One region of the Synechococcus sp. WC101 genome, then DNA from elsewhere that is predicted to be linked to it. Evidence: riboswitches for the same ligand, from Rfam matches in the RefSeq annotation. Region 1 holds a riboswitch; the other holds the start of a gene.
What was found. Region 1 has a riboswitch for cobalamin ahead of metE (5-methyltetrahydropteroyltriglutamate--homocysteine S-methyltransferase). Riboswitches for the same ligand answer to the same signal wherever they lie in the genome.
Positions count from the first base shown of each region.

Region 2: it holds a riboswitch for cobalamin, as region 1 does, so the genes downstream of both, NW809_RS01525 (TonB-dependent receptor) here and metE (5-methyltetrahydropteroyltriglutamate--homocysteine S-methyltransferase) in region 1, are expected to answer to the same signal.

Region 1 is NZ_JANSHG010000121.1:38-7,057, forward strand. It holds partial or broken gene NW809_RS09035 (cyclic pyranopterin phosphate synthase MoaA) at 1-562, shown strand, start outside; gene moaC (cyclic pyranopterin monophosphate synthase MoaC) at 567-1,661, shown strand; gene NW809_RS09045 (MoaD/ThiS family protein) at 1,636-1,899, shown strand; gene NW809_RS09050 (molybdopterin synthase catalytic subunit) at 1,900-2,385, shown strand; tRNA gene NW809_RS09055 (tRNA-Arg) at 2,419-2,493, shown strand; cobalamin riboswitch at 2,508-2,713, shown strand; gene metE (5-methyltetrahydropteroyltriglutamate--homocysteine S-methyltransferase) at 3,119-5,362, shown strand; gene NW809_RS09065 (methyltransferase domain-containing protein) at 5,577-6,569, shown strand; partial or broken gene NW809_RS09070 (FAD-dependent hydroxylase) at 6,572-7,020, shown strand, end outside.
Region 2 is NZ_JANSHG010000011.1:13,969-21,687, reverse strand. It holds gene NW809_RS01545 (ArsA family ATPase) at 1-1,138, opposite strand, end outside; gene NW809_RS01540 (hypothetical protein) at 1,187-1,840, opposite strand; gene NW809_RS01535 ((2Fe-2S) ferredoxin domain-containing protein) at 1,844-2,713, opposite strand; gene NW809_RS01530 (DUF1636 domain-containing protein) at 2,723-3,109, opposite strand; gene NW809_RS01525 (TonB-dependent receptor) at 3,180-5,123, opposite strand; cobalamin riboswitch at 5,163-5,304, opposite strand; gene NW809_RS01520 (DUF1565 domain-containing protein) at 5,396-7,186, opposite strand; gene NW809_RS01515 (pentapeptide repeat-containing protein) at 7,350-7,719, shown strand, end outside.

The sequences.
Region 1 (7,020 bases):
CCAAGCTGCAATTGCCCGTCGCGACTGCCTGGCGGATATTCTCCGTAATATCCAGGAGGGTATTGCCCGGGGATTTAGCCTCAAAGTCAATACGGTTGTAATGCGGGGGATCAACGATTGCGAGCTATTTGATTTCGTTGAGTTTGCCCGCAAGACAGGCGTGACAGTTCGCTTTCTGGAGCTGATGCGGGTCGGCTATGCCAACTCTCTCTATGAAGAACACTACGTTTCAGCACAAGAGTGCATTGCCCGTCTGCAAGAACGCTATACTCTAACCCCCCTTCCAGCGGCACCTGATTCGACAGCGTTTTACTTTACAATCGACGAGAATGTTAAAGTTGGATTTATTGCCTCTGAGTCTCAGCCCTTCTGCAGCAGCTGTTCCCGGTGGCGCTTGACAGCTGATGGTCGTCTCTTTGCCTGCCTATTTAGTGAGGAGGGTCTCTCGGTTCGAGACAAAACACCAGGCCAACGTCAGCAAATTTACCAGCAGCTTTTGGGGATGAAACCACTGCGCCGGGTTGAGCAGGTCTCACACCCAATGTACGGCTTAGGGGGCTAGCTCTATGGACAAAGCTGATCGTACATGGGCCCATCTTAATGCTCAAGGCCATCCGCATATGGTAGATATTAGCCACAAGTCGGTGTCTTTGCGAACGGCCACAGCACGGGCAAGAGTTCAACTGCCACCTGCTCTCAGATCCTATGTTGTTGGCCAAGATATCCACCTGAAAAAAGGACCGGTATTTCAGACAGCAACCATTGCCGGTACAATGGCTGTTAAAAGAACTGACCAACTGATCCCCTTTTGTCATCAGATCCCTGTTGAAGACTGCACCTTTGATATCACAATTGATGATCACTTGCTTGTAACCATCCACTGCACTGTCAAGACCAGCGCTAAGACAGGGGTTGAAATGGAAGCTCTCTGTGGTGCGGCAACAGCAGCGCTGACAATCTATGACATGTGCAAGTCGGTGTCGCCCCATATCTGCATCCAGGAGACCCGCCTAGTAACTAAGTCCGGCGGCAAAAACGCCCTCCTGGAACGTCCCCTCTATGGCTTGGTGCTCACAGGGGGACGTAGCAAGCGCATGGGTCGCGATAAAGCGCTGCTGAACCCTTTTGGCAAACCCCACGCCGCCTATCTCTATGAACTGCTGCAGCCCTACTGCCAGCAGGTTTACTTGTCAGCGCGTGCCGGTCAGTGGTCGGGCACAGCTCTAGAGCTCTTGCCCACACTACCAGATCTAGTAGAAAGCGTTGGCCCGATCAGTGGCCTATTGACTGCCTTGAATACTCATCCTGAAGCTAACTGGTTGGTTGTTGCCTGTGATCTACTGAACCTTCGGTCAGAAACAATCCAAAAGCTGCTGGATCACTACCAAGCCGAAACAATCGCAACTTGCTATGTTAACCCCGAGCGCGGCTTCCCGGAAGCTCTTTGCGCCATCTATACTCCTCAAGCTGCAGCGGTACTAGAAAGGGCTTACGCGGAAGGGGTGTACTGCCCTGTGGAAATCCTCAGCAGGCAGCCCTGCACCCTAGTTACCCCCAACCATGAGGTCGAGCTCATGAACGTCAATACCGCCGAGGAGTATGCCACTTTCCAATCAGTTTGGGGTAGTTGCAGCCATGGTAACTCAATCTGTCCTAAGTAAGACCGTAACAATTCAATATGTAGCAGTGCTGCGGGAACAGGCTCAGCGGAGCAGCGAAGTGCTGCAAACCAGTGCAGCAAACTACCTAGAGCTCTATCAGCAGCTGCAAGCAAAGTATGGATTTTCGCTAGCAGCGGATGACGTTAAGGTTGCTGTCAATCATGAGTTCTGTGACTTGACTATGCCGATAGATGAAGGTGCCTTGGTAGTTTTCATTCCACCAGTTTGTGGGGGCTAAATGCTGCGTTTTCTAATTGTGGATAGCACCATCCAGCCAGCTGAACTCAGTCGTTTGCTCGTCAATAACACAGCGGGTGCCTTAGTAACCTTCGAGGGCTGGGTACGCAACCACAGCCAGGGCAAACCTGTTCTCAGCTTGGAGTACGAAGTCTACGAGATCCTTGCCCAGAAGGAGGGCGAGAAGATCCTCCGAGAAGCCCACGCCAAGTTTGGCCTCTGCGGTGCTGTTGCCTGTCACCGCCAGGGTCATCTTGCAATTGGTGATATTGCGGTTTGGGTTGGTGCTACAGCTGAACATCGCGGCGCCGCTTTTGCTGGAGCACGTTACATCATTGATGCAATCAAGGAGCGCTTGCCCATTTGGAAAAAAGAGTACTACTGGGGTGAGCCGCCGCGTTGGGTTTTGTGTCAGAAAGCAAAGCCTTTGTTCCAGCAATTCCATAAGAACGCTATTGCTCGGCAGCCTTGCGGCGATACCCCCTAGCCTCTCTGCTAGTATCAGTGAGGTACCTGACCTGGGGCTGTAGCTCAGCCTGGATAGAGCAAGCGCCTCCTAAGCGCTAGGTCGGCGGTTCAAATCCGCCCAGTCCCGCTAAAACCAGTGATAGGATAAAGTCTACTGTCGGTTCTGACGGGGATCAGCCGTCAGAGGCAACGGGGAAAGTGCAGTGAGAATCTGCCGCTGTCCCGCAGCTGTGAGCCGGTTTTGGACTTGGGATCCCTAGTTCGTTGTTGCAAGAGGCCTTGAGACGCAAGCCAGCCCCTCCAAAACTGAGCAAGTCAGAATGCCCGCCGGCGGTTTTTCCACAGTTCACCATATCTGCGAGGTACAGATATGCTCCCCATTTTGACGTTAGCCCGTTCCCGTCTCGAAGTTTTTTCATCGGCCTGCTTACGGATTTTCGACGCTCTCGGATCGTAGGCACTCAGTCAAAAGCGCGGACAAGAGAGCTGAGCAGTTAGCTCAGGGGCAGCTAGGAGGACGGTTGCTCGCTTTGGTTGCACAAAAGAGTCCTCTGGGCATCCCCCTGTGCAGAGTGGGCAAGCCGCCAGGGTGAAGGAACGCCTTGACAGCTCCGGCAGGTTTCCTGGCCTAGGGAAAACCTTCTGCCGGGATGCCACCGATAGGCATGTCGGCGGCCATCTCTTGCTGCCTAGGTTGGATGACAACTGGCGGCAACCTCAATTACCGAATTCGATTCAGGACAAGGTACCTTATGGCCATTGAAACTCAAACCCTAGGCTATGCCCGCATGGGCAAGCGCCGCGAGCTGAAGAAAGCCCTGGAGGCCTTTTGGGGCGGCACCCTGGAGGCGGAAGCCTTGTTGGCGACGCTGCAGGATCTGGAGAGTCAGGCCTGGCGAACCCAGCGACAGGCCAACCTCGACCACATTGCCGTAGGAGATCAAACCCTCTACGACCACGTTTTGGACTGGGCCACCTGGCTGGGGCTGATTCCCTCCCGGTTTCAGAGCTTATCAGGCCTGGAGCGCTACTTTGCCATGGCGCGGGGGCAGGAGGGGCTGCCGGCCTTGGAAATGACCAAGTGGTTTGACACCAACTACCACTACCTGGTGCCGGAAATTGAGGCCGACGCGATCCCTCAGGCCCATTTCGACGACTTCCTGGCCACGGTGCGACGGGCGCAAGGGATCCTAGGAAACCGCACCAGCCCCGTCCTCCTCAGTCCGGTTACCCTTCTTGCTCTAAGCCAGCGCTCTGGCGAGTTGCGGGGGGATCTGGAGAAGCTGCTTCCTCTCTACAGAGAACTCTTGCAGGAGCTGCAGCGCCTGGGGATCCGGGAAGTGCAAGTCCATGAGCCCATCTTGGTGACCAGCGAAGGCAAAAGTCTTCAGGAAGCGGTGGAGCAGACCTACCGCTGGCTTGCAAGCGTGGGGATCCCTCTCCACCTGGTTACCTACTTTGACGACTTGGGGGAGACTTACCCCTGGGCGGTGGAGCTTCCGGTAGCTGGCCTCAGCCTCGACTTCACCCGCGGCCACAACCTGGAACTGGTCAGAGCCCACGGCTTCCCCGCCGACAAGATCCTGGGGGCGGGGGTAGTGGACGGGCGCAACGTCTGGCAGATCCAGCCCAAAGCCGTTCTGGCCACTCTGCAAGAGCTGCAAGCCCTAGCCCCCAACCTGCGGGTGCAGCCTTCTTGCTCGCTCCAATTTGTGCCCCACGACGCTGCTCTGGAAACCCACCTGCCAGAGCCTTTGCGCAATGTTCTCAGCTTTGCCGAGCAGAAGCTGGCCGAGGTGGTTCTGCTGGCCCGCACCCTCAACGGCGAAGACACCGCCGCCCAGCAGCAGGAGCTGGAGCAGCAGTGGCAGGCCTTCCAGGACTTCAATCCCCCCAACTCTACAGTGCGCCAGGCCTTGGCCAACCTGACGGCGCAGGACTTCCAGCGCTCCCTTCCCTACGAGCAGCGTATAGGCCGGCAGGTCAAGCTGCCACCGCTGCCGACCACCACCATCGGCTCTTTTCCCCAAACCCCCGAAGTCCGGCAGTGGCGGGTCAAGTACAAAAAGGGCGAGATCTCCCAGGCCGAATACGAAGCTGCCATCGACGCCGAAATTGCCAAGTGCATCCGCATCCAAGAAGAAATTGGCCTGGATGTGCTGGTGCATGGTGAGTTCGAGCGCACCGACATGGTGGAATACTTCGCCCAACAACTGCAGGGCTTTGCCTTTACCGAGCACGGCTGGGTGCAGAGCTATGGCAGCCGCTGCGTGCGTCCCCCCATTCTCTACGGCGACGTGTCTCGCCCTCGCCCCATGACGGTGCGGGAGTTCAAGGTGGCCCAATCTCTGACTCAAAAGCCGGTCAAGGGGATGCTGACAGGGCCGGTAACCGTGCTCAACTGGTCCTTCCCCCGCGTTGACGTTTCCCGTCGCGAGCAGGCCCTGCAAATTGCCCTGGCCCTGCGGGCAGAGGTGGCCGACTTGGAAGCTGCCGGAGCCGCGATGGTGCAGGTGGACGAGCCAGCGCTGCGAGAGGGGCTGCCCTTGAAAAAAGAGCGCTGGCCAGAATACTTAAGTTGGGCGGTGGAGGCCTTCCGCCTGACTACCGCTGGCGCCAAGCCCGAAACCCAGATCCACACCCACATGTGCTACTCGGAGTTCGGGGACATCATCGAGCACATCGAGCGTCTGGATGCCGACGTCCTCTCCATCGAAAACAGCCGCAGCAGCAACAAAACCTTGCTGCAGATTGCCCAAGCCGGCTATCGCCACCAGGTAGGCAACGGCGTTTACGACGTTCACAGCCCGGCGGTGCCCGACACCGAGCAGATTCTCCGGCAACTGCGCCTGGGAGTGGCCCACTTGCCGCTAGAGCAAACCTGGGTCAACCCCGACTGCGGCCTAAAAACCCGCCGCTGGGAGGAAGTGATCCCTGCCCTGAAAAACATGGTGGCAGCCACTCAGCGTCTAAGGGAGGAGCTCCAGGCCACCTAGCCCCCGGCAAGGTTGCTCAGGCCAGCGTCTCCTCCGCGGGCAACCGTGCGGCTACGACACTCCTAGGCCGCCTTGCGGCTGGCAAATAGGGCAAGATGAGAGTGGGGCTTTGCTCCGCTGGATCAACGGAGGCCAGAAGGGATCCCCGCTGTGTCTGTTGCCACCGCAGCAACAATCATCAATTGCCATCTCTAGCCATCTCAAGGTAGTTCTAATGAATCCAACACTCTGGGTTTTTTGGGGCCTAGTCCTGCTCCTAGCTATAGGATTGGGAGCCTACCTGTTGACCGCCCGCAAGTACCGCTCTCCTGAATCGGTAGCCCGCGCCTACGACGAATGGACGCGAGACGGGATCCTGGAGTTCTACTGGGGCGAGCATATTCACCTGGGCCACTACGGATCCCCGCCGCGGCGGAAGAACTTCATCCAGGCCAAGCACGACTTTGTCCACGAGATGGTGCGCTGGGGCGGGCTGGATCGGCTGCCGCCGGGGACGACGGTGTTGGATGTGGGCTGCGGCATTGGCGGTAGTTGTCGCATCTTGGCCCGCGACTATGGCTTTGTGGTGACCGGCATCACCATCAGCCCGCAGCAGGTGCAGCGGGCCCAGGAGCTCACCCCCCCCGATCTGCCCGTCCGGTTTCAGGTGGCCGACGCCCTCAACCTGCCCTTCCCCGACGCCAGCTTTGATGTGGTCTGGTCCATCGAGGCGGGGCCCCACATGCCGGACAAGGCTCGCTACGCCAGCGAGATGCTGCGGGTGCTCAAGCCAGGCGGCATCTTGGTGGTGGCGGACTGGAACCAGCGCGACGACCGTCAAAAGCCCCTCAACTTCTGGGAGCGGCTGGTGATGCGGCAGTTGTTGGATCAGTGGTCGCACCCCGCCTTTTCCAGCATCGAGGGGTTTGCCGAACAGTTGCAAGCCACGGGCCTGGTGGAAGGACAGGTGCAAACTGCCGACTGGACGCAAGAAACTCTTCCTTCTTGGCTGGATTCCATCTGGCAGGGGGTTGTCCGTCCCGAAGGGTTGCTGAAGTTTGGCTTGGTGGGCTTGATCAAGTCGCTGCGGGAGGTGCCCACTTTCTTGCTCATGCGCCTGGCCTTCGGCACTGGCCTCTGCCGCTTTGGCATGTTCCGAGCGGTGCGGGCCGCCACGCCGGCAAACTCCGCCCGCCCAGAAGTAGTTGCCCACAGCACTCAGCACTAGAAATGACAACCCTTGCTCCCACTCCGACTACCTTGGCAGCCGTTTACGACGTGATCATCGTCGGCGGCGGCATTGCGGGCTTGACCCTAGCTTGTGCCCTGCAGGGATCCGGCCTGCGCTTGGCCCTCATTGAGGCCCAGTCGGCTGAGGCAGTCAGGCAGCGCCCCTTGGCCTATGCCCTTTCGCCGTTGTCGATCCGCATCTTTCGGGCCATCGGGGTGTGGGAGGCGCTGGCTCCCCACATCACACCCTTTGCCCAGGTGATTCTGACCGACGCCGACGCTCCCCAGCGGGTGACGTTTAGGCCGGAGGATGTGGGGGAAACGGCAGTTTTCTACTGCGGCGAACATGCTCGGCTGCAGCAGGTGCTCCAGGAGCGGGTGGCTGCCGATCCCCAGATCACCTGCTACTACGAAGCCAGGGTGGAGAGCGTAACCTACGGGGAGGCTGC
Region 2 (7,719 bases), on a different contig from region 1:
TGGTCTTGCCCACCCCGCCCTTGCCCCCTACCAAGAGCAGGCGGATCCCTTGGGCCAAAAAATCTGGCAGGCCCAAAGCCTGGCTCTGCCCAGAGGCCATCCCAAGGACTCTGTCCTGCTGGGGCGAAGGGGAGAGTTCTCCCGGGGCAGGGATCCCTTCCAACCGCGGCAGCACCTCCTGCAAGGGACGAAGCTGCTGCACCAGCTTGTCCAGCGCCGCCGGCCCAATCGGCTCTTCCAGTTGATAGGGACAGACCCAGATGGGGTAGCCAGGCAACTCCTCTTGGAGCGTTTTTAGCCAGAGCCGCTGCTCCTGCTGGCGGGCCAGGTAGATCCCTTCCAGGAGAACCTGGTTGACCAACAGGCCGCCAATGGGCACTCGGCGGTTCAGCAACTGGCAACAGAAGCGGCGGGTCTCCGCCACGCTCAACAGCTCCGGGATCAGCACCAGCCAGGCGGCAGTGCTCTCCGGGTCGGTCAGTCTGGCTTTGCCCCCCTCCAGCTCGCTTTGCAAACGGGCCAGGAAGGCATCGGCCTCATCCGGTCGATAGGTGCCTGTTAGGGATCGGACGACCTCGCGGTGCTTGGCCTGGAAGGTGGCAAACACCGCCAGCAACTGGTCGAGAAAGTCGGGCAGTTCCAAGAGCCGCAGGGTGTGGCCAGTGGGGGCCGTGTCCAGGATCACCGTATCCACCTCTTGGCCTGCCAGCAGGCGATTGACCTCCAGGATGGCCATCAGCTCGTCCACCCCCGGCCAGCTTAGATCCCACAGGGGCAGGAGATCTTCCCTGCCCAGCCAACTACCCCGCTCGGCAATGAGCTCCAGAGCCAGGCCGTAGGTCCGCTTAAAATCCTGCAGCAACACCTCAGCGTGCAAGGCGCGCACCTGCAAGTTGGGCCAATCCGGCAGGGGTTGGGGAACGTCCGCCACCGGGATCCCCAGCACATCCCCCAGGGAGTGGGCCGGGTCGGTGGACAGCAACAGCAGACGTCGCTCTGGTTGTGTCTGGGCCAGGTGACGGGCCAGGGCACAGGTGAGGGTGGTTTTGCCCACCCCTCCCTTGCCGCTAAACAGCAGCAAGCGACAGGAAGCAGGGAGGCGAGCAAAAGGGGAGTTGGCAAGTTGAGGAGGCGGCAAAGGGATCCCTTCTGGCACAGGTCACCCCCATTGTGGCCTGGATCTCCCTTAGGGATGCTCCAGATCAGCGAAGTTTCCCCTCTCCCACCACAACCGGCGTCCTCTGTCCCACGCCAGCAGCGCGTGGATCCCAAGCCAAAATCCCGTCCACAGCCAGTTGTCCAGCCAGATCTTGGCCAAGATGGGCAGGGTCAAGCCCTCCGTTCCGCCCAGAACCAGGCCGGCTGCCAAGATCAGCCCTTCAAAAGCAAGGAACCCTAGGATCAGCATGGCTGGGATCCAAAGATAGTTCAGCAGCAATTGCCTTGGCCTAATAGGTTTGGACTGAGAAAACAGAGGTCGGTAGCCGGCAGCAAAAGCGACCCCCACCGTGCCGATCCCCAAGACCAACCCCCAAGCAAAAGAATCAGGTGTACGGGGATAGTTGTGCCAGGTGTAGCCAAAGATTTGGTTGGCCAGCCAAATCATCGAAGCGCTAATAATTGCCCTTTGGCGAGTTAACGTGGTGCCCGCGATGATGCCAACAGTTACAAAAGGAAGCGTGCAGGTATAGGCAATGTTGCTCAGGCAGCCGATGGTGGTAAATAGGCTGGGCCAAAATCGACCTTGGGCTAGATCTCGGCTGGCTTGGATCCAAATTACTTCTGGGATCCCGCGGCGAGGCTTGGGGATGGACTGGACAAGAGCTTGTAGGCTAACCATAGGCTAATCTCCAGGAAAAAGGTGAGCTTTCAAGGGGCAGTTCTTTAGCAGATGCTCCTGGAGAATTTGCCGCGCTACTTGGGGGGTAACCCGCTTGTACCAGGTGCGATCTCCGGAGTAAAAAACCACCGGCCCTTGTTGACAGACTTCTAGGCATCCGGAAGTAATGACCTGAATATCCAAATTGGCTTCCCGCAGGGCCGATTGCAGAGCTTCCACAACGGGCTGATAGTGGCGAGAAGGATAGCAGCGGCTGGAACGGCAAACCGCCAAATAGGGCCGCTTGAGGGGGTTATCTTCATACGGGATCCGCTCTTTTCCCTCGACGTAAATGGCCCGCAGGCGTTCATAAAGGGAGAGCTTCTGATAGTCGGCTTTGCCTTCGGGCAGGTAGTCTTCTCCTGGCCCCAAAAAGGGACTGGGCAAAAAGATCTGCAGCAGCGATTCCTCTGCTCCGTTCCAAAATTGGATCCCCCATTGGCGAGGCTGGCCCTGCAGATTGAGGCGGCGATAGAGGGCGGCGCGGCCGACCAATCTTTTGCGGCGCAGCTCAGGTGGAGTTCTGCTGTAGGGGCCGCCCTGGTGCTCTTCTAGACACAGGTGCAAATGCCAAGTTTCGGTGGCCACGGTCAAATAGCCGTCGTAGAGCACACAGAGAGCAGGGGGATCCTTGAAGGCCGCCTCCAGCACTCCTCCCTCCACCACCTGGCCCACTTGGATCTCGGCCCAGCGCTCCTGAAAGAGCTCATAGAGCAATGGCCCAAGACAGTCGATGTGAGCCGGGATCCCTTCGTAGAGAGTTATCCAGCCAGTGGGGGAAACCTCCTGCCAACTCTGGTTTAGAGGCGTGATCCAGGGGCTGAAAGCGGCCATAGGTTGCTCCTATTGGACTGGTGGAATGCGGGCAATCACCCCCTTTTTAAGAGGGCGCTCTGCCCAGGGCAGGACGCCATCGGGCTTTGTCAAATACAGCTTCGCTGTTTGCAAGATTGGCTCTACGTCTTGGGGATCGAGATCTCCAAACACGTAGGTCATCTTTCCAGGGGCTGCCAGGGCAATCACGCAGGCATGGCTGCAGCCGCTCATACAGGCAACCGGCTTAAGCTGCAATTGAGGATTGAGCACCTGCGATTGCAAGGCAGCCAGGAGCATTTCTCCTTTGCTAGTCCCTTCTTTTTGGCCGTTGACCCAGCGAGATCCACAGGTGGTACAAACCCAAAGGTAATGTTTGGCCTCAGCTTGAGTCGAGATTCTGGTTGAGATCGTCATACAGTTGCTTCCAAACTAGAAGCACCCTACAAATGGCTAGCCAGGGAGTTAAAAACAGCCTGAGATGTCGCTAAAATTGCCCCCGCAGGTTCACCCTCAGCGTGCGACCAACGCCGGGATAGCCGGGGAAGACTTCATACTGCTCGTCTAGCAGGTTGTCGATCCCCATCTCTAGGCTTAGGTCCTCAGTCAACGGGATCCCTCCTCGCCAAGCTACGGTGGTGTAGCCTGGCAGGGATTCCGTGTTGGTGTTGTTGGTAAAAAAGCTCCCAATGTGATGGACTAAAATTGAGCTGTGCCAGCCTTGCTCGTGACGGTAGGTCAGGCCTAAGTTCAGGCTATCGGCTCCCACAAAGGCTAGCTGCTTGCCAACTGTAGCTGGGTCAAGGGCGGCGCGGATGATGGGATCATTGAGGGTGTAGTTGGCAAAAAGCATCCAGTTTTCCCCCAGCCGCACATCCAAAGCTGCCTCCAGGCCGGTGTATTCAACCAGCCCAATATTTTCATAGGTTCCTCGGCGCGGCCCAAGGCTGACAAAGGTGATGCCATCGCGGATGCGGTTGTGGGCAAAAGTCAAGCGCAGCAGGCCAAAATCTCCCAAGGCTTGATCTAAGCCAATGTCAAAGCTTTCCCCTCGCTCTGGGCGGAGATTGGGGTTGCCATCCACTTCAAAAAAGCCGCGCAGCCGAAAGAACAATTCCGAGATCAAGGGGGTGCGAAAGCTGCCGGCGTAGCTGGCCCTCAAGGTAGTTCCCTCGGCAACTGCCCACCGGATCCCCACAGCCGGCGAGGTGGCCGAGCCGTTGGCCAAACTGCTGAAGTCCTGACGGATGCCCAGGTCGAGGTGGAACTGGGGATCCGGGCTGTAGTCCAGGCGGGCAAACAGGGCCCCCTGGTTAACCGTATCGTCGTAGTTGATATTGGCAGAACCCCTGGCAAAAGAAAAAGTCGTATTGCGGGCTGAGATAGAGCGATAATCTGCCCCCAAAACTCCCTCTAGGTTTTCGCCGGCCTGCCAAGCATATTGAAGCTGGGATCCCCAGCCATTGCGCAAGATGACGTCGCGGGATCCCTGGCTTTGCGGAGCGCTGAAGCGGTAGTTGAGATCGTCCAAAAAGACTCTTGCCTGCAGGGATCCTGTTTCCTGAGTCCACAGCCAACTGAGATCCAGCAGCAGATCGTTGGTGTTTTGCTCTGCGTCGGGAGAGGGAAACTCTACACTGCCGGGCACGCGAAAGGCTTTGTTGAGGTAGAGGGCGTTGGCTGTTAGGACTTGATCTTCGGCCAGTTGCCAGGTGAGCTTGGCCTGCAAGTTGTGGTACTCCACCGCCGAGTTTTCCCGCCTGCCTGACTTGCCCAGCCGCTCAATGGCAAAGGGAAAGTCGTTGTTACTTTGCAGACGGCGATAGCTGAGCACCCAGCCCAGATCCTGGGCTTGGCCGCGACTTTGGATCCCTTGCTCATTGAGACCGTAGCTGCCGACCGCCGCTTCCAGCACCGTCTCCGTTTCTGGCTGCGGCTCCACCGTGACGATGTTGATCACGCCGCCAACGGCGTCTGAGCCGTACAGGGTAGAGCCGCCGCCGGGGGAGACTTCAATTCGCTCGACGACATCGGTGGTGATTTGCGAGAGGTCAAACCCCCCGAAAAAACCCAGATCGTTGAGAGGGCGGCCATCCAAGAGCACCAATACCTGCGCCGTTCGCGCCCCTCGCATGAATTGAGAGCTAAGAGCTCCCAACTGAGTTCCCGCTGTGCCATCGCTGAGGATCCCGGGCAAGTAGCGCAGGGCTTCCTGCACCGTCCTTGCCCCTTGCTGGCGCATCTGCTGGCGGGTGATGACATAGACTGGGCGGGAAGACTCTCGCAGCAGGCCGGGACGGCGAAACGGGGTGGTGACGGGTTGATTCAAAATCTCGGCGCTGAGGCCGGTATCCAAGATTGCCTGCCCCCAGGCCGGGATCCCCAAACTCAAGATCCCCAGCCCAAGGCTGAGACATACAGTTACTTTCATCCGGTTGCTCCTGCTTCCGTGCGACGCGGAAGGGCTAAGCTTTGAGCCAAAGCCGCAGGCGGGCATCCTGACTGAGGGCCTCAGCCCATCACAGTTGCGGCACAGCGCCGGATTTGCACCGGACTTTCCCCATTGCTTGCCCTGGCTGATCCCCAGGACAACCTGACGGCACGGCTTTCCTCCCCATTGCTCTGGAAAAAGCCGTGCTAGGCATCATACATTCCCTGCTGGGGAGTTCCTATCCTGCCGGGGGGGATCCCTGGGCAGTGAGGTCAACGGAAGATCATCTCCGCCACCGCGTCAAAGCCGGCGTCCAACAGCCGATCCAAGACTGACTGGGCCTGGCTGCGGCTGTCGTAGAGGCCGGCCTGCAGCACCCTCCTGCCGTTGAACACGGTCTCCACCGCTTCGGGGACGAGCTGCCGCAGCCGCTGCAAATCGTCGCTGCCCTTGGGGGTCACCAGCACACGAAAGCGGGTGGCCGACTCTGCTGGGGCTACCGCCGGTTCTGGAGCCGCGGCAACGGGAACAGGGGGGGTTGTTGGGCTGCTGCCCGCTTGTCGGCGAGCCGGGGGTGGCAGGAGGGTAGTAATATCCGTGAGAGGAGCCACAGATTGCTGGCGGACGGGAGTGGCAGGAGCAGGCTCAACCGGTTGGGCAGGCGTGGTGGAGCCATCGGGGGTGAAGGGGACGGCAACAAACTCCTGGGGTTGAGCGCCTGCCGGCTGAGGGGGGGCACTGGGCAAAATGCGCCCTCCCGATCCCGCTGCAGGAGGGGGAACGGGGGCAGTCGATTGGGGCACCGTCACCACCGGCAAGGTGGGAGAGGCCGCCGCCGGCTGGGGATCCCTGCTGGGAGCCGGAGGCTCGGCCTGCGGAGTTGTGGGCAGCGTCAAGCCGCCTGCCGCAATGGGTGGCGGGGCGTTGCTGGGCAGCGCAGCCACCGTGGTCTGGCCGGCCAGATTCAGTTCCCCTTTGGTTTTGCCGGCCAGTTGGTTGCCGTTGGCGTTGAGGCGCAGACCGCGGGTGGCGTTGAGGATGTCGTACTGGCCGTTGCCCTCAAAAATGTTGTTGCCCGGCTCCGAGGCCGTGCCCAAGTCTGGCTGGGCGTTGGTGATGGCCGTGAGACCGGTTTCCAAGTTGCGGGCGATGAGATTGTTGCGCAGGATGGGACGGGCGCTGCCGCCGACAACAATGCCAGTGCGGTTTTGCAGGATGCGGTTGTTGCGCACAATCGGCGCCGAGCGCTGGTCGATGGTGAGGCCAAAGCCGGTCTCTTGGAAGAGGTTGTTGACAATGGTGGGCTGGGAGGTGCCCAAGACGGAGATGCCGTTGGCCCCGTTTTTGTAGAAGCGGTTGCCTTCTATCCAGGGGTTGGAGGCGCCGGCGATGAAAATGCCGTCGTGGATGCTGCCCACAAAGCTGTTGTTGAGAATGCGCGGGGAAGCCGATTCTACCCAGAGGGCGTAGCCGCGCCGACCCTGGTTGCGCAGGGTAACCCCCCGCACCTCTGAGCCGGTCTCTGCCAGCAGGGCAACGTTTTGCCGGGCCAAGGTCGGGCTCATGTAGGTGCCGCCGCCATCGATCAGGTAGCCCTCTCCCAAGGTGGACTCGTCCCCGCGCAAGATAAGGCCGGCCTTGAGGCGGATGGGGAAGACTTCGCCGCTTTCTGCGCTGTACACCCCCGGCAGAAGCTGGATGATGCTGCCGGCTGGCGCCCGGCTGATGGCATGGGTGATGGTCTTGAAGGGGTTGTTGCGGGATCCATCCCCTTGGGTATCGCTGCCATTGGCGGCATCCACAAAAATGGCGGGGCGGTCGTCCGGCAGCGGCGGCGCTTGGGGCAGGGCCTGCTTCTCCAAAAGGCCGGTGTCCAGGGAAGTTTGCGCCCAACTGGGATCCCTTCCTGCCGCCAGCAGTAAGCTGGTGCTCAACAGCAAAGAGGTGGCCAGTCGCGTCAGCGTCGCGGAGCCGTGACGCTGCAACCGCAAGTCAGGCAGGACTGCTGTAAATTGGTGTTCGCCGGATTTCTGCAGACGGATGAACGATAAGGAAGAGATCATAGGAGTCATCCCCACACCAGGCTGGGCCAGAGAAGGAAGGAGGGTCGAGGCTATCCTACCAAACCTGACAGGCAGGATCCTGCCCTCTTCCCCAACTCCAAATACGGACTGACGCAGGCTTCTTTTTGTAGATCCAACGCTACCCCTAGAGTATACCCTTGCCATGACCGACGAAGCCCTTGCCCGCGAAGGCTCCTCCCAAGAGTTGCCGCTGGCTTCCCTCTCGTCTGGGCGCCCCCTGCTCAACCTGCTGTTGTTGGGGATCCCAGCCCTGCTGCTGCTGCTGGGCCAGTGGGCAGGGCAGCCGGCCCTGGGCTGGGGGGCGGTGCTGGCTTGGCTGGGCCTGGCCGGCTGGTGGGGGCAGCCGCTCTGGGTGCAGATCGGGCGCGACCTCTGGCAGTGGCTGACCACCTGGCCCAGCCTGGGGTGGGCGGCAGCAGCTCTCGGCTTGGCGGTGATGGGAGGATTGGTCTGGAGTGGAGCCTTCTCGGCCCTGGGATCCCTGAGCTGGGAGGCCATCGGGGCTTTGGGCG